Butyricimonas faecihominis: one gene and its partners. The protein of the gene in region 1 interacts with the protein of each later gene in a pairwise test. Links are inferred from orthologs where the notes say so. Each region holds a gene or a part of one and is shown on either strand. Other genes may lie near its edges. The genes, in order: rlmB, R8806_RS03105 and tsaE.

Evidence for each region.
Region 2: the proteins of rlmB (region 1) and R8806_RS03105 interact in binary tests that used the Escherichia coli proteins (3 or more experiments, as listed by UniProt). The link is inferred for Butyricimonas faecihominis from one-to-one orthologs.
Region 3: the proteins of rlmB (region 1) and tsaE interact in binary tests that used the Escherichia coli proteins (3 or more experiments, as listed by UniProt). The link is inferred for Butyricimonas faecihominis from one-to-one orthologs.

What each region holds. Positions count from the first base shown.
Region 1 is NZ_AP028155.1:4,842,674-4,848,798, forward strand. What follows is about bases 1,842-4,782. They hold rlmB (23S rRNA (guanosine(2251)-2'-O)-methyltransferase RlmB), read left to right. Parts: upstream 1,842-2,912; coding sequence 2,913-3,653; downstream 3,654-4,782. Other genes in these bases: R8806_RS20035 (ABC-F family ATP-binding cassette domain-containing protein), read left to right, coding at 1,842-2,898; R8806_RS20045 (putative LPS assembly protein LptD), read right to left, coding at 3,720-4,782. Outside these bases: pruA (L-glutamate gamma-semialdehyde dehydrogenase), read right to left, coding at 1-695; more of R8806_RS20035, read left to right, coding at 958-1,841; more of R8806_RS20045, read right to left, coding at 4,783-6,125. UniProt on the Escherichia coli protein: Specifically methylates the ribose of guanosine 2251 in 23S rRNA.
Region 2 is NZ_AP028155.1:743,809-749,938, forward strand. What follows is about bases 1,829-4,774. They hold R8806_RS03105 (NAD(P)H-hydrate dehydratase), read left to right. Parts: upstream 1,829-2,506; coding sequence 2,507-4,042; downstream 4,043-4,774. Other genes in these bases: R8806_RS03100 (peptide MFS transporter), read right to left, coding at 1,829-2,388; R8806_RS03110 (DUF4831 family protein), read left to right, coding at 4,047-4,774. Also shown: R8806_RS03095 (DUF3078 domain-containing protein), read left to right, coding at 1-759; more of R8806_RS03100, read right to left, coding at 829-1,828; more of R8806_RS03110, read left to right, coding at 4,775-5,159; R8806_RS03115 (chloride channel protein), read left to right, coding at 5,180-6,130. UniProt on the Escherichia coli protein: Bifunctional enzyme that catalyzes the epimerization of the S- and R-forms of NAD(P)HX and the dehydration of the S-form of NAD(P)HX at the expense of ADP, which is converted to AMP.
Region 3 is NZ_AP028155.1:591,968-597,926, forward strand. Bases 1,694-4,468 are described here. They hold tsaE (tRNA (adenosine(37)-N6)-threonylcarbamoyltransferase complex ATPase subunit type 1 TsaE), read left to right. Parts: upstream 1,694-2,757; coding sequence 2,758-3,180; downstream 3,181-4,468. Other genes in these bases: R8806_RS02510 (flotillin family protein), read left to right, coding at 1,694-2,641; R8806_RS02520 (alanine dehydrogenase), read left to right, coding at 3,191-4,411; R8806_RS02525 (L-lactate permease), read right to left, coding at 4,412-4,468. Also shown: R8806_RS02500 (BlaI/MecI/CopY family transcriptional regulator), read right to left, coding at 1-323; R8806_RS02505 (NfeD family protein), read left to right, coding at 578-1,153; more of R8806_RS02510, read left to right, coding at 1,193-1,693; more of R8806_RS02525, read right to left, coding at 4,469-5,815; R8806_RS02530 (D-glycero-alpha-D-manno-heptose-1,7-bisphosphate 7-phosphatase), read right to left, coding at 5,834-5,959. UniProt on the Escherichia coli protein: Required for the formation of a threonylcarbamoyl group on adenosine at position 37 (t(6)A37) in tRNAs that read codons beginning with adenine.

The DNA of each region.
Region 1 (6,125 bases):
CCGGCTTCTTTTAGAATTTCCATAATCAGATGTGCCGAGTAAACGGCAGTCTTGGATGGTTTCCAAACGCAAACATTACCCATTAATGCCGGGGCTCCCGGTAAGTTACCCGCGATAGAGGTAAAGTTGAATGGAGTAAGGGCGAAAACAAATCCTTCCAAAGGACGCCATACAGTACGATTCCAGATCCCCGGAGCGGAATTCGGTTGCATATGGTATATTTCGTACATATTTTTTACGTTGAAACGGAAGAAGTCAGCTAATTCTGCCACACAATCGATTTCTGCCTGGAAAGCATTTTTGGATTGTCCTAACATGGTCACGGCATTCATCCGTTGACGATAAGGTCCGGCTAAAAGATCAGCCGCTTTTAAGAAAATGGCAGCCCGACTTTCCCAGCTCATTTTTTCCCAAGCCGGTTTAGCTTTTAATGCAGCATCAATTGCCATTTGCACGTGGCTGGCATCCCCTTGGTGATAATGTCCGAGCAGATGATGATGATCATGTGGTGGACGAATATCTACCAGTTTCCCCGTGCGAACTTCTTTCCCGTCAATGATCATTGGAACATCGGCAACGATAGAACGCAATTGATTGATTTGTGACTTCAATTCTTTTCTTTCCGGAGAACCCGGTGCATAACTTTTGATGGGTTCATTGGTAATGTTTGGTAGTTTAAATACTCCTTTGGGCATATTTTATTCTTTTATGTAGTTAGTATTCTTTCTAAATTTCCCAAATATAAAAAATATTTGATGGATAAAACAAGATATTTGTCATTTTTTATATGATTTCATCGGGTTGCAGGTTATTTTTATGTGCAAATTTTGAATTTACAACCTGTAATTGGTGAACTTGTAACTTGTAACACACGGGTAAACTCGTTTGCCCGTGTCTATAAGTTTCGTATATTTGCACTCGTTAAAATATAGAAGGTTTTATTTTGCATGATGATATATGATTTCAATTAATAATGTAAGTGTTTTATTTGGAGATTACGCGTTGCTTGACTCTATCTCTTTTCTGGTGAACAAAAGAGATCGGATTGGTCTGACTGGGCGTAACGGGGCCGGAAAGTCTACATTATTGAAGATATTGGCCGGGGTACAAGAGCCTTCCGAGGGAAGTGTATCTGTTCCTTCCGGATTGAAAATCGGGTATTTGCCACAGACGAAAGTGTATGCAGAAGGTAAGACCGTACGGAAAGAGGCGGAAACAGCGTTTAATGATGTGCTGGATTTACAGGCAGAATTGGAGCGTTTGCATCGGGAATTGGGCGAGCGTACAGACTACGAGTCGGATAGTTACATGGCGCTGATTGATAAATTGAACGTGAAGACCGAGATGTTGCATATGCGAGGGGCGGATAATATGGATGGTGAAGTTGAGGTCGTGTTAAAAGGATTGGGATTTCGGCAAGAAGATTTGGAACGGCGGTGCGAGGAATTTAGTGGGGGATGGCGTATGCGGATCGAGTTGGCTAAAATATTATTGGCACGTCCCGATGTTTTTTTATTGGACGAGCCGACAAATCATTTGGATATAGAGTCTATATCTTGGTTGGAGTCATTCTTGCAAGGTTATCCCGGGGCTGTGGTTCTTGTTTCACATGACCGTGCATTTTTGGATAATATTACGACCCGGACGGTAGAGATCTCACTGGGAAAGATATATGATTATAAGGTATCGTATACACGTTTTACTGAATTACGTAAGGAACGTATCGAACAACAGCAACGTGCTTACGAGAACCAGCAAAAGCAGATTAAGGATACGGAGGATTTTATCGAGCGTTTCCGTTATAAGGCGACGAAAGCGGTACAGGTACAATCCCGGATCAAACAACTGGAAAAAATAGAACGAATCGAGATTGAACAGGAAGATTCTGCACGAATCAATGTGCGATTTCAACCGGCAGTACGTTCGGGGGATATTGTCGTGAGTGGGCGGGATTTGAGTAAAGCGTATGGTGATCATGTGGTACTGCATGAAGTGAATCTTGATGTGCTGAGAGGAGAGAAAGTTGCTTTTGTCGGAAGGAATGGAGAAGGTAAAACAACTTTGGTGAAGATGATTATGGATCAGATTCCCTATGAGGGAAACCTGAAGATCGGGCATAACGTGAATATCGGGTATTTTGCGCAGAATCAAGCTGATTTGCTTGACCCTTCGTTGAGTGTTCTGGATACGGTAGATCAAGTGGCAGTAGGTGAAATCCGGAAGAAAATCCGGGATATATTAGGGGCTTTTCTGTTTTCCGGTGAGGATGTCGACAAGAAGGTGAAGGTACTTTCCGGGGGAGAGCGTACCCGCTTGGCAATGGTACGTTTGTTATTAGAACCTTATAACGTGTTAATCTTGGATGAGCCGACGAATCATCTGGATATGCGTACGAAAGATATATTGAAAGATGCGTTGAAGAAGTTCGAAGGTACCGTGATTGTCGTTTCCCATGACAGGGATTTTTTGCTTGGGTTGGCAGATAAGGTGTATGAATTCGCCAACAAGGGGATAAAGGAATACCTAGGGGGTGTTGCGCATTTCCTAGAGGCTAAGAAACTGGAATGTTTCCGGGAATATGAACAGATGCACCCTCGAAAATTGCAACAGGAAGATGTCGCGGAAGAGGAGATTGTTTCTGAAAATAAAATTGCTTTTGAGGAACGGAAACAATGGAATAAAGAGATCAAAAAGTCAGAAGTGAAGATCGAGAAGTTAGAAGTGGAAATTGCTGATTTGGAACAAAAGATAGGGGAGGCAGAGGGAAAAATGGCAGAAGGCGTGATTAATGATGAGTTATTAAAAACTTATGACGAGATGAAAAAACGCTTGGAAGTCTGTATGGAAGAATGGGAAGAGGAGAACGGGCATTTGGAAGAATTGAAAGCTAGAAATTAATAATAACGAATAAGATGGCAAAGTTTAAGCAAGAGTGTATTTTCGGAATTCGGGCCGTGATGGAGGCTATACAGGATGAGAAGGAAATTGACAAGGTGATGTTCCGTCAGGGAATAAAGGGGGAGTTGTTCCAACAATTATTTTCGCTGGTGCGTGAACGTCAGATTCAGTTCCAGTACGTACCCGAAGAGGTGTTTAAACCGTTTGCCGGGAAAAATCATCAAGGAGTTTTGGCAGAGGTTTCTCCAATTCCTTACCAAGATATAAACACGGTCGTGGATGCTGTGGTGGCGGAAGGGGAAATGCCATTAATACTTATCTTGGATCGGATTACTGATGTCCGAAATCTGGGTGGAATTGCCCGTACGGCAGAGTGTGCCGGGGTGAGTGCCATTTTAATTCCGAATAAGAATTCTGCAAAAATATCTTCTGATGCGATTAAAACATCTGCCGGGGCTTTATACCATTTGCCTGTTTGTCGGGAGAAGAATCTCAAAAAGACGATAAAAGAATTGAAACGAAGAGGGTTAACTTTATTTGCAGCCACGGAGAAAGCGGATAAATTTTATACCGAAGTGGATATGAAAGAGGGATGTATGATTATTATGGGAGCGGAGGATACTGGTATTGATGAAGAGTTGTTAGTATTGGCTGATCAACAAATTAAAATTCCCCAGTATGGGAAAATAGAATCTCTGAATGTTTCTGCTGCTGCCGCAATCCTTGTGTATGAGGCGGTGAGACAACGAAAATAGAAATCTTACTTGGTATAAACGAAATAAAGCAGACAAGTGTCTGCTTTATTTCGTTTATTTATTTGATTAAAGTCTTCGATCATACCAAGAATCTCGTTTGGTCAACTTCAAATCCCTCAATAAAGAGGATCGGACGTGAATTTCAAAGTTGTAAGACTGGTGCTGTCCAAACGGCATACAGTTGAATGTCATTTCCCAACAATGCAAGTCTCTCGTGACACTAAAGCTGGTTGAAGTTACTTCTTTGTTTTTAATGTCATATCCCGATTGGAACGTGAGTTTCCATTTAGGGGTTAACGAGAGGTCACCCGAAAAGTTGATGATCTGAGAGATTGTCGGACTTTTGTAAGGGCTAGGTTTGGAATAAGTAAGGTTGTAACTAATGCTGATATTCCAAGGTACGTCAAAGTCGACGTAGTCATCATAGAATCCGCCTACTAGGTCATTCTTTTTTTCTTTATTTTGTCCGTTATCTGCGGAAAAACTAAAATTGGTAGAGATCGTTGCATTGGTTAAACGCCCTAGTTTTCCGTGATATTTATTATATCTTACATTATTTGTATCTATCGCGTAAGGGTCAATAGTACCACTGAAATTCAAATCTACTTTGTTATTCAATATTTTGGTACGTGCGCTTATGGAGATATTTGAAAAGTTCATACTGTCGGCGAAAGGATTATAAGATGTTGAAAGTCTGAAACTCTCCAAAAGCTTTACTTTTTTGAACTCTTCGTCTCCGGTTGTATCTTTGTCATTTCGGACTTTCATTTCGACATTGTTATCCAAACTGAAACTAATACTCCCGGATTGTTTGCCGCCTGTAGTGTTCGGACGATAGGTTAAACCTTCGTGAATGTCATATTCTACCTCTTTCTCTCCATCGAAGTAGCTCTTTTTGTAGTTACCCAAGGGTTTGATGGCGGGGGTATAGGATGCCGATATGGAGGGACGTATCATGTGTCGGATGGCGACGACTTTACATCCCGGTTTGAACATGAACATACCATATATGGTTGGGGTATACCCGATTGATCCGCTGGCTGAATAATCGTGAGAGTAGTTCAATCCGGGGACATCCCGTGTGATAAATTGCCCACCGTTAGCACTCGTGTCCGGAATCCATATTTTTTCAATGGTTTTGAGGTTCAAGTACCCGTTGTAATTTAAAGAGGGAGTGAAGGTCACGTCCTTGGCAATCTTAAATTGTAAACTGATCGGGATATTGTGTTTAAATCCATTACTCCAGTCTCTTTCAAAAGAAGATTTGAACAACTTGTCTTCTTTGGTTTGGATACTATTTCTTAATTCGGCAGAATAAGATACACCAATATTATCATACCATTTCATTTCACCGCTTTTCCCTTTTTTACGGAAAGGATAGATTTGTGTCATTCGGAGACTCAAATTCGGTAATGTTATAGCAATAGAGGTGTCCCGGCTATTCTGGCTATGATTGAACGAACCACTCAAACTGAACGGGCTTTCCGGCCATTTTTTACTCCACGAAATACTGGATTGCTTTCTTTGGTTGGCAATCCCGTCCACCGTGTTGGCATTATAGTAGTTGTTATTGGCGGATGACATATCCACGGAAGCAGAGAATGAACTGTACGGGTTTGCTTTTCCATCTTGCGTGTGGGTCCAGCGTACAGACCAGTCTGATGATTCCTGATAATCAGGTAACCCCTTTTCACTGACATAGTTTTTACTGATCGTGAAGTTCAGATTACCGTTAAATTTGTATCTTTTACGGTATTGGGTTGCGTATTGTAACCCCCAAGAACCGTTGGTGTAAATATCCCCGGTGATATTCATATCAATATAGTCATTGATATAAATATAGTACCCACCACCCCTCAAGTTAAATCCTCTCATTCGTTCCTCTCCGTAAGTGGGCATGATAATTCCCGACGTGGCTTTTTTTGTGATCGGGAAAAAGCCGAAAGGAATAAAGATCGGTAAAGGAATTCCTTCCAGTTCCAAATTGGTGAAACCGACGAATATCTTTTTGTCTTTGATCATCTTCGCCTTGCTCATGTTTAGCCCAAAGTGAGGATGGTCGTGTTCGTCGCAGGTTGTGTACATACCGTGTTTCACGCAATAGACGGAGTCACTCATCTTTTTGGTTGTTTTTCCTTGAATATAACCTTCTCCTTCCTGGGTGATAATCTCGGTTACGTAACCCTTTTTCGTGTCAAAATTATAATGTAATTCAGTACTTTCAAATTCCTGACCACCGTCTTTAAATTTAGGTGTCCCTTTTAATTTCCCGACAGAATCGGGTACTCCGGTTGCCATGGCAAGTTTTTTATCCATGTCGAGTTCGATGTAATCGGCTCTTAACTCTGTCGTAAGGTATTTCACGAAACCATTTCCGTATAGATATACTTTTTTCTCTTGTATTGAAAATCTGACCGAATCGTCCGCGTCGTATTTAACAAGGTCATCAAATAGAGGTTTGGATTGAGCGGA
Region 2 (6,130 bases), 4.1 Mb from region 1 along the record:
ACGCAAGTAAGTTTGAGTAGTTGGTCTGCCGGAGGTGAGTCTGCCTTGGCATTTGATAGCCAGATAACATATAGTGCCGATTTTAAACGAGATCGCCAGTTGTGGCAAAATCGTTTGGAACTGGGATACGGTTTGACGAAAAATGATGGTAAGAGTGCCCGGAAAACAAACGATAAGATATATTTCGCCTCCACTTACGGGTATCAGATTTACAAGACACTTTACTGGAGTGCTTTATTGAACTTCAACACGCAGTTTGCGAAAGGATACGATTACAATATCGAGGATTCTGACTTTATTTCAAAGTTTATGGCTCCGGGATACTTGATGATTGGTACCGGTGTTACTTGGAGTCCGAATAAGATATTCACGGCCACTTTTACTCCGGCCTCTTGGAGAGGAACTATTGTAGCTGACAGTCGTTTGTCAGATGAGGGGGCTTTCGGTGTGGATAAAGGAAAACATCTGTTATCCGAGTTTGGTGCAAACTTGAAGGCAGAGGTGAATTACGAGTTTTTGCCTAACATGAAGGTTTATTCTCGTCTGGAATTGTATTCCAATTATCTGGAAGATCCTCAGAACGTGGATGTTCGCTGGGAGGTTCAATTAAATATGGCCATTAATAAATGGTTCTCAACGACTTTATCAACTAACCTGTTATATGACAATGATGTAAAGATCGCCCAAAAAGACGGTACTGCGGGGCCGCGGGTACAGTTTAAGGAAGTGTTGGGAGTGGGACTTCAGATAAATTTCTAAGAGCTGATTTTAATATAAAAAAAGGGTTCAGAATTTCTGAACCCTTTTTTTATATGTTGATAAATAAGGTTATTTTGTCACTCTTTCAAGCCATTTCACCATACCAAGCATAACTCCCATAGATACAAGGCATACGATCAAGAATACTGACCAGCATTGCCAGATCGGCCATGAGTTGTACATGAGAGGACCAATCCAAAGTAGAAGGTTACCAAGAGCGGTAGCAGCAAGCCACAAACCTTGACACAAGCCAAGCATACTCTTTGGAGCAACTTTTGATACAAACGATAATCCAAGAGGAGAGATGAACAACTCTGCAACTGTCAGGAAGAAGTAAGTAACGATAAGAACCCACCAATGAGCTTTTGCTGCCATTTGTTCTGCAATAGGAAGACCTCTGAACGCGTCTGCGGAAGGATAACCTTTCATGATTGAGAAAACGGCAAGGAACAAGAATGCCAAACCTGCAATGAACATACCGATGGCAATCTTTCTTGGGGTTGAAATCTCTTTACCGCGTCTTGCAAGGAATCCGAAAATGGCCATAATCATTGGAGTAAGGACAATAACAAAGAACGGGTTGATTGCTTGCCATACTTCAGGAGCAACTGCAGAAGAGTCTACGAAGTCACGTGCAAAGAATGAAAGGGACATACCGTTCTGGTGGAATGAGAACCAGAAGAAGATAACGATACCCAAAACAGCAAATAATGCATACATTCTCTGTTTAATCTCTTTAGCCATAGCAGCTTTTTCCTCTGCCGTGTAAGTTACACTCTGTGCTGCGGCTTTCTTTGCCGGGTTCGGGAATGTTTTTTGTGAAACAAAGAAAATTACAAGAGAAATAAGCATGGCTGCAACAGAGGCAATGAATGAGTAGTGAATACCTTCATTGAAAATTTGCAGGTATTGGAGACAAGAAGCTGTCATATCGGTGATAGCTCCACCGGCAGCAGTCATAAGTTGTTGTAAGTTGGCAAGAGCCTCGGGAGCCATGTTGGCTGCATTATTAATGTACTCGTGACAAAGAGCAGGAAGTTGTGCGTTATAAGACAACCCGTTTGCACCTAACCACCATTGGCGTAAAACCGGAGCGATGAACGGAGCGATTAGACCACCCACGTTGATAAATACGTAGAAAATCTGGAAACCTGAATCTCGCTTGTCTTTTGCGATTTTGAGAGCTTCCGGCCCTTGTTTTGCAGCTTCGGCTTCAAAATTATCATACATTTGACCTACAATTGCCTGCAAGTTACCTTTGAATAAACCGTTACCGAATGCAATCAAGAACAAAGCAACACAAGTAAGAGTTAATAACCAAGTTGTATTTTGCGATGTCGCAAGGATTGGAACAGATAGGATAATATACCCTATTGCCATAACGACAAGACCCGTCTTAATGGTTCCTTTGTAGTTTTGCGTGCGGTCAGCAATAAGACCTCCGACAAGGCTTAAAATGTAGATGCCGGCGTAAAAAAAGGAATAAATGGTACCACTGGCGGCTTCGCTCAAACCAAATTTAGAACATAGGAATAACACTAGCACGGCATTCATGATGTAATAGCCGAAACGTTCTCCCATATTACTTAGAGCCGCAGTGAGCAACCCTTTAGGATGATTTTTGAACATAACTTTTGTTTTTAATTTGTATTGGTAAATAATTAAATTTTTTCGTTCACGCTAATAGTGTGCAAATATAAATTATTTTTTTATCTTTAGTCATTGAAAACGTTTGAAACCTATCGTCATGTTGAAGAATAATAAAATTTTCAAGACATCGGATTTACAAAAATTGGATAAATATACGATTGAGAATGAGCCGGTAACATCGTTAGATTTGATGGAGAGGGCGGCTACTGTTTTTACAGAAAAATTATTGATTTTTTTCCCCAATAGTCATATTTTTAACATTCTGGCCGGTTCCGGAAATAACGGGGGAGACGGGTATGTCGTGGCAAGATTGTTATATCAAAACGGATTGAATGTCAAGGTTTTCGGTCTGCATGAAAACGATCATCTCTCTCCGAATTGTGCCGTGAACAGGGAACGTTTCATTAATATGGGAGGATGTTATATTGAGGTGAAAAATCCGGATAATTTGCAGCCGGACGAAAATAGCGTGCTGGTGGATGCCATTTTCGGGGCCGGGTTAAATCGTCCGGTAACGGGATTTTTGGGAGATATAATTCGTCGGATAAATGGTTTGTCCCATCCGGTTGTGGCAATAGATATGCCTTCCGGTTTAATGGGAGAGGATAACGGGGAAAATAACGGGGCGATCATAAAGGCTGATTACACGTTCACTTTTCAATTTCCTAAGTTAGCCTTTATGTTCCCGGAAAATGTAGTTTACGTGGGACATTGGGAAGTGCTGGATATTCGTTTACACCCGATTATCTTGCGGGAGTATCCTGCTACTTATTATTATCTGACAGAAGAAGTCGTTACATCCCGATTATTGATTCCGGCAAAGTTTTCCCACAAGGGGACTTTGGGTAATACCTTATTAATAGTAGGCTCTTATTCCATGATGGGGGCAGCCGTGTTAGCAGCCAAGGGGGCTATTCGGTCCGGAACGGGACTGCTTTCCGTGCATGTTCCCCGTAAGTTGAAAGAAATGATCCATCTCTCCGTGCCGGAGGCATTAGTTGAAGTGGATCGGAATGAATTTTGTTTTTCCGGTGTAGACAATCTTTCCCGTTTCCAAGCGGTCGGGATTGGTTCGGGAATCGGGACTTCACCTGTCACGGCAGAAGGAATTCGTCAACTATTATCCGTGTGGCGAGGAAAGATCGTGTTGGATGCAGATGCCTTGAATTTGTTGGCAGCGGATTCAAGATTACTGGAACTTCTTCCGGATGGAGCAGTGCTGACTCCTCACTCGAAAGAATTTGAAAGATTAGCAGGAAAAAGTGTAAATGATTTTGATAGATTAAATAAATTAAGCACCTTTGCACGTCTACACCAAGTGTATGTCGTGCTGAAAGGTGCGCATACAATAATAGCTACCCCGGAGGGTGAATGTTACTTTAACATGACAGGTAACCCGGGAATGGCTAAAGGAGGAGCGGGGGACGTGTTGACGGGTGTTATCGCCGCTTTACTGGCAAGTGGTCATTCTCCATTAGATGCAACTATGATTGGAGTGTATGCCCACGGTTTAGCTGGAGATCTGGCTGCAGAGGAGCAGGGAATGAGAGGAACACGTGCCGGGGACATTGCTGATAAACTGGGTTGGGTGTGGAAAAAGATGGAAACATATAATATGGCTAAACAGCGATAGAAAGATGAAAAAGTTATTTTTTATAATCGGGTTAGTGGGATTAGTATCCCTGTCTGTTTCGGGACAGAAAAAGAGAGAGTTGACCACGCAGGTGTCAGTTGATTATACTTTACCAAAGATCAGTTACGACGTGGTTATTACGATGGAATGTAGTCGTTTGATTCCGGGGCCTTTCCGGCAATATGCCGAACAACAGTTAGGTGTTTCTCCGGAGATCACGAGTGAAGGCGAAGAGTGGACGATTAAGAATATCAAATTTATTCCGCGGGCCTTGCCTGATCCGAAAGCTTCTTATACCGTGAATGCTATCGGAGAATATAACTCTATTTTGTTGAATGTAACTCCTGAAGGCTTTTTAGCCGGTGTGGGAAGTGGCAACACGAACCGAACTCGTGACGAAGAGATTGTTTACGAGGAAAAAGAGAAAAGCGTGGGGACAGGTATTAATTACGTGTATTTCGGTATTCGTTCTACCCAGAAGGAAGTACTTGATTCCAATTTCACGGAGATGGAAGTTGAAGGAGAGATGCGCCGGGTATGGGACCCGATAGAACGTCACGTGTTAAAAGAAAATAAAGATTACGTGGATGAGATCACGTCAGAGATATTCAATATTCGTAAAAAAAGATTGGAATTATTGGCCGGAGGTTCGGCCACGGCAGAGGCTTTAAAAGCTCTGGATGAACTTGAGGCAAATTACATGAGTTTGTTCATGGGAAAAAGGGAAACCCGTGAAGTGGTTAAAACCATCTCTTTTATTCCGGAAAAAGCCGATGAATCGATCGTTTTGTTCCGTTTTTCTGCGAACGACGGGATCACGGCAAAAAACAACGTGTCTGCTATCCCTTATATTGTAGAATTGAAAAATATCTATGTTCCGAAGAAAGATGCCCAACAGGCTGGGAATTCCCGTCCGGTTCCGTCTCTATCTTATCGTGAACCGGCTGTTGCCGATTTGTGCTTGCTGAAAGGAAAAGAGACCGTGATGACTGTTCGGAGTGTCATTCCACAACTCGGATTCATCAAGCAATTCCCTTTGGATGTCATCAACAACGAAGGTATTTCCATTGATTTCTACCCGCAATATGGTTCGATAAAAGGTATAATGAAAAAATAAGTTTGATACACTTTTAGATCATGGCGGCGATTAACGAAAAGGGGTTATTGGGTAAATTTTTGGTGTGGCGGGTCCGTTACATCAAGGAAAAGCAATTTATTGTCATGTTGAGTATTCTGGTCGGTATCGTTACCGGCTTGGCGGGAGTTGTGCTGAAAAATATGGTACATTTTACACATATGTTTTTCACGGAACGGATGCAGGTGGACAGTGGTAACTTGCTCTTCTTTATATACCCTTTTATCGGAATATTGCTGACGACATTATTTGTAAAATTTTTCGTGAAAGAGGGAATCAGTCATGGTGTGACAAAGGTATTGTATGCTATTTCCCGTCGCAACAGTATGATCAAGCCGCACAACAACTATACCTCGATGATTGCCAGTACCCTGACCATCGGTTTTGGTGGATCGGTCGGGACGGAGGCTACCATCGTGTTGACCGGGGCGTCCATCGGTTCGAATCTGGCACGCTTGTTTCGGATGAACTACAAGGTGATGACCTTGATGATTGGTTGTGGAGCGGCTGGTGCCATTGCCGGGATCTTTAAAGCCCCGATTGCCGGGATTGTATTCACGATGGAGGTGTTGATGCTTGATCTGACGATGGCCTCGTTGGTACCGTTGATGTTCACGGCTATTACCTCGTATGTGGTTACGTTCTTCCTCATGGGGGATGGTTTCGTGTTTTCCTACCAGATCACGGATAAATTCGTGATGGCTAATTTCCCGTATTATGTTGTACTGGGCATCTTTGCCGGAGTGTTGTCCGTGTATTTCGTTCGGATGAATCTCCGGGTGGAACAATTTCTGGAGCGTATCAAGCAAACGTGGAAAAGAATAGCCATCGGTGGAGCCTTGTTAGGTGTCATTATTTTCGTGTTTCCTCCTCTATACGGTGAAGGGTACACGGCTTTGGATGACATGATGGCCGGACATTCCGATAAGTTATTGAATAATACCTATTTCTTC
Region 3 (5,959 bases), 4.3 Mb from region 1 along the record:
AATTCTTCCAATGAAATGTCCTCTTCCTGCACGAGTGAAGATACGGCACTGAGGTACGAGTTGTTGAAATATTTACTGATCACGTTCTTCAAGGTGCCTTTGCGGAACTCTTCTTCACTAATGATCGCATAATATTGATAGGTGTTCCCGTAAACTTCGTGAGCGAGATAACCTTTTTCTTCCAGCCCGCGCACGATGGTGGATAACGTGTTGAAATGCGGTTTCGGGTCTTCGTAAAATGCAAGCATCTGTTTCACGAATAGAGGGCCTTTCTCCCAGAAAAAGCCCATGATTTCTTCTTCTTTGCTAGTTAATCCTTTCATGGTTTATTTCTTTTGCAACAAAGAACTAAAATATTTAGTTTTAAAACTAATTTTTATAGTTAATAAACTTTAAACTCTAGTTTTGATTCGTTATTCTTTTATTTTTAGATATTTAATCTTGTATTTTACCCGGATCGGTAGAATGTATATTTAATTTTAATGGAGGGTAGGAAGTCCTGTAAAAATGTTTATATTTGTGTAGTAGTGTGCTTGTGGGGAAGTTAGTGAATATCGTCTAATTAAAATTGAATGTAATGGAAGAATGGTGGAGTTCTCTGGGGTTATTTATGCAATCGGTGTGGTGTATCACTCTATTTGCCAGTTTGGTATTTGTTATCCAGACAATCATGACTTTTATCGGGATGGATACGGATGGGGGGATGGATGTTGACGTGAGTGCGGATACAGCGACTGATGGGGATAGCGGTCCTTTCCAGTTATTTACTTTTCGTAACTTCATCAATTTCCTACTGGGGTTCGGTTGGTCGATCATCTCTTTTGAAAAAGCGATAGAAAACCAGTTCGTGTTGATTCTCGTGTCGGCTGTGATCGGTGTGTTGCTAGTGATGGCCGTGATGGCTATTTTCAGATTCATGAGCCGCATGGAGCAAAGCGGGACGATTAACATGGCAAATGCCGTGGGGTGTAAAGGGAACGTGTATTTGAAAATTCCGGGAGAAAAACGGGGAGAGGGGAAAGTACAAATCTCGATACAAGGGGCTATCCGGGAATTTAATGCCCTGACAGCAGGCGAGGAATTGGAGACGGGAGCACCGATTCGGGTCGTGGAAGTGATAAACGACAACACCTTACTGGTGGAGCGTTTTTAAATGACTATTTATTATTAATCTTAGGAATATATGGAAAGTATGGAAGGTAGTTTGTATTTGATTGTCGCCATCGTGGCGGTGTTGTTTGTTACGTTTGCGGCGATATTGTCCCGTTATAAACGTTGTCCGTCAGACAAGATTCTTGTCGTGTACGGGCGGACCGGTAAGAATGCGACCGGAGGAGTGAGTTCCGCACGTTGTATTCATGGAGGGGCGGCTTTTATCTGGCCGGTGTTCCAGAGTTTTTCATTTCTGGACTTGACTCCGATCTCTATCGAGTGTAATTTGACGAATGCTTTAAGTAAACAGAATATACGAGTAGATGTGCCTTGTCGTTTTACGGTGGGTATTTCTACCGAACCGGATAGCATGACGAATGCGGCAGAGCGTTTGTTGGGGCAACGGCAGGAAAATATTCAGGATTTGGCCAAGGATATTCTTTTCGGGCAGTTACGTTTGGTGATTGCCACGATGGATATTGAGGAAATCAATTCCGACCGGGATAAATTCTTGGCTAACGTGAGTGCTAACGTGGAGGCCGAGTTACGGAAGATCGGTTTGAAACTGATCAACGTGAACGTGACCGACTTGCGGGATGAGTCCGGGTATATCGAGGCTTTGGGAAAAGAAGCAGCAGCGAAAGCGATCAATGATGCCAAGAAAAGCGTGGCCGAGCAGAATCGATTCGGAGAGATCGGTAAAGCCGAGGCAGATCGGGATAAAGATATTCGTATCGCGGAAACCGTGCGGGACACTCGTATTCGGACGGCCGAGGCTAATGCAACCGCGGTGGAGGGAGAAAACAATGCCAAGATTTTAATTGCCGATTCGGATGCCATCCGTCGGGAGAGAGAGGCCGAGGCTGCCCGTAAAGCTATCGCGGCAGAGAAAGTGCAGGCTGCAAAGGCTTTGGAAGAGGCTTATATGGCAGAGCGGGAGGCTGAGATTGCTCGTGCCGAAAGAGAGAAAGCTACACAAGCGGCTAATATCGTGGTTCCCGCACAGATTGACAAGGAGAAAGCGATTATTGATGCGGAGGCCGAGGCGGAACGTTTGCGCCGGTTGGCGAAAGGAGAGGCTGATGCCATTTTTGCCAAGATGGATGCCGAAGCACGAGGTTTATACGAGGTGCTGACAAAACAGGCGGAAGGATATGCCCAAATCGTGAAAGCCGCCGCCGGAGATCCCGACAAGGCGGTGATGATGTTGATTACCGATAAGTTGCCGGAGCTGGTGAGAACGCAAGTGGAGGCTGTTAAGAATATCAAGATCGACAAGGTTACCGTTTGGGATGGCAATAATGCCGGGAACGGGAATACCTCCACGGCTAACTTCATCTCGGGGATGATGAAATCGGTTCCCCCGTTGAATGATCTGTTTAACATGGCTGGGCTGAATCTACCGACTTTCCTGAAAGGTGCCGCCACGGAAGAGAAAGCTACGGATGCCGGACAACAAGATGAGATCGTTGAAGAAGTTGAGAAGTAGGGGAGATTCTAACTTTTAGTTTCGTTTTTTCGTTTACTAATAATTACCTTTGTGGTATACTTCAATCGGGTATATGACAAAGGTAATTAATCAATTCATAAAATAGAGGAAAGTTTATGCGCTGGATAATTGACGGTGTTGATGATTTGAATCGGGTAGCAAAAGAGTTTCTGGAAAGTACCGGAGGCAACACGATATATGCCCTGTACGGGCCGATGGGAGTGGGAAAGACCACTTTCGTGAAAGCGGTAGCCGGGTGTTTGGGGATAGAGGATGATGTGAATTCCCCGACGTTCGCTATCGTAAACGAGTATCTGACGGCCACGGGAGACTCGGTTTTTCATTTCGATTTCTATCGGGTGAAGAATATTGAGGAGGCCATGGACTTCGGTTACGAGGAATATTTTTATAGCGGGAATCGTTGTTTTATAGAGTGGCCGGAGATGGTGGAGCCTCTGTTACCGAAAAACACGTTGATATGCAAGTTCTCTGAACTGGCAGATGGTCGGAGAGAATTGGTGATTGAAGAAAAACTTTAAAGTGTAGGTTATGGATAACTCGGGTAAATTATTGGGAGCCCAAATTAATCGGGAGTGGTTTCTATACCAGGAAAAAGAGGTATTCGGGGAATACCGGCAGAAACGATTGACAATCGGTTTACCGAACGAGACCGAGCGACGGGAAAACCGGGTGTGTTTAACCCCGGAGGCCGTGGCCATGATGGTTGATATGGGGCATACGATAATGATACAACGAGGAGCCGGGGAGGCGGCACATTACCATGACCGGGAGTACGCCGATGCGGGAGCCCAGATGTTGGATACCTGCGAGGAAGTGTACACGGCGGATATTATACTGAAACCGACTCCGGTGATGCAGGCAGACGTGGAAATGATGCATGATCGGCAGGTCATACTGTCACCGATCGAGCTTTTCGAGTTACGAAAAGAGGCTGTCGTGGAGATGATGCAGAAGAAGGTGACGGCTGTCGGGTTCGATATTCTGAAAGACGAGAACGGGGTTTATCCCGTGGTGCAGATGATGAGTGAGATTTCTGGAAGCTCGGCAATCATGATTGCCAGCGAGTACTTGAGCAATTCTCGGGAAGGGAAAGGTATTTTGCTGGGAGGGGTGACGGGAATCACTCCAGCCGAGGTGGTTATTTTGGGGGCCGGGACTTTGGGGGAATATGCGGCTCGTACGGCGTTGGCTTTGGGGGCTGAGGTGAAAGTGTTCGATCATTCGCTGGAGCGTCTACGCCGGATAAATCATTGTCTGGGACAACGGGTATATACTTCTGTTTTTCATAAGCCGGTTTTGGAACGGGCGTTGTTGTCTGCCGACGTGCTGATCGGGGCTTTGCGTTTCTTCGATGATGATTTCGGGATTACCGTGTCCGAAGAACAGGTAAGGTTGATGAAACAGGGAGCGGTGATTGTGGATATGTCCATTGAACATGGTGGATGTATTGAAACATCAGGACCAACGACTCATGAGAACCCGACGTATGTATATAATGGGGTAATCCACTATTGTGTCCCGAATGTCCCGTCGAGAGTGGCTCGTACGGCATCTATCGCTTATAGTAATTTATTCACTCCTTTATTTGATAAGATTTCCCGGGCGGGTGGCTTTAATACTGCCATAAAAAATGATGCGGGATTACGGCATGGCGTGTATGTTTATAACGGTGTGTTGACGAAACGGGTGATTGCCGATCGCTATGGATTAGTTTCTAGAGATATTGATTTATTGATGGCTGCTTTCTGATCACCCGAGAAAGACAATAATTCCCAGTAGTATTCCGTACACGAGAGCGTATGGGAAAGCCCGTTTTAAGATTCCCCCTTCTTGGCCCTGTAATTGACATGCGGAGGCGGCAATAGCAATACTCTGGGGTGAGATAATTTTCCCGGCAGTAGTGCCTGTGGTGTTGGCGGCGGCAAGCCAAGAAGGATCAATGTCCATGTTTGTGGCGATTCCTGCTTGCAATTTCCCGAAAAGAATGTTTGCCGAAGTACCGCTACCCGTGATAAATGTTCCTATTTCCCCGATCAAAGGGGACCAGAAAGCGTAATACTTCCCGGAGATGGAAGTGAGTGTGTCGGCCAGTAATTGCACCATGCCGGATATTTCCATGAGTGCGGATATACTGACCAAGGCGATAACCATAATAATAGTACTGCGGATTTGTACGAGAGTCTGGCCTAGTAATGTGAATTGTCTGCTTGTCGTTACACCCTGTATCTGTCCCCCGATAAAAGCTCCGGCAAAAAGCAATAAACTCGTTACCTTGAAATTGAAGGGAATAGCCAGTAATATAAAGAAAATGATAAGGCCGTAGACACTCCACGCTTGGTATATTTGCCGGGGCGAGTGTTTCGTGGGAATTGTGTCACTTTTTTTGGTCCATTTACTCCATGCGATAATAATAATGATGGAACAAATACTGCTTAGAATGGCTGGCATCTCCGGACCGAGATATACGGCCGTGGCGTATTGTGCTAGGAAGGATACGCCCCCGACAAGCGTGCCGAGCAAGATGTTCTTGAGTAAAGCTTGGCGGCGTCTGTCGGCCAATATAGCCAAAGTTATCGGGATCAAAAATATAAAAGGATATAATTGTTGAATGGTAGCCTTACACAATTCAGGTAACGGGCAGCCGGTCTCTTCCATGAGAACGGTTTCTGCGATACCGACGGCCCCGAATGTCGTGGGTTCACTGTTAGCGATGAGGCTTGCGAGTACGGCGAACAACGGACGAAATCCCAGCGTTACGAGTATGGCTGCCGGGATGGCAACCGAAGTCCCGTAGCCGGGCATTCCTTCCAGTAGCCCCCCGAATCCCCACGTGATCAGTAATACCTGTACACTCCTGTCCGTGGAAATCGTTGCCAGTTGGTCTTTTAACACTTTAATCTTGCCGGAATCCAGCAGAATATTATAGCTAAATACAGCCATCCAGATAACGGAAAGAATAGTGATACAAGCACGTGCGGTACTGTTTATTAAAGTGAAACCGATCTCTTGCGCGGGTATACCAAAGGCGAAAATGGCCAACATAACGGTAATAACAAGGGTAAGCAGGCTACTCTTATCTCCGGGCCACTTGCATATCCCCATGGATATGACCAGTATAACCATTGGCAGTAAGGCAAACAAGATTTCGAACATGACGTATCGTTAACCTTCTTATTGCTTGAGAATGGAGTCTATAACCGGGGTTAAGTCACTGTTTTTAGGTATTTTAATACCCCGGATTCCGGCAGCCTCCGCCGCCTCGATGTCCCGTGAACCATCCCCGATTAACCACGAGGC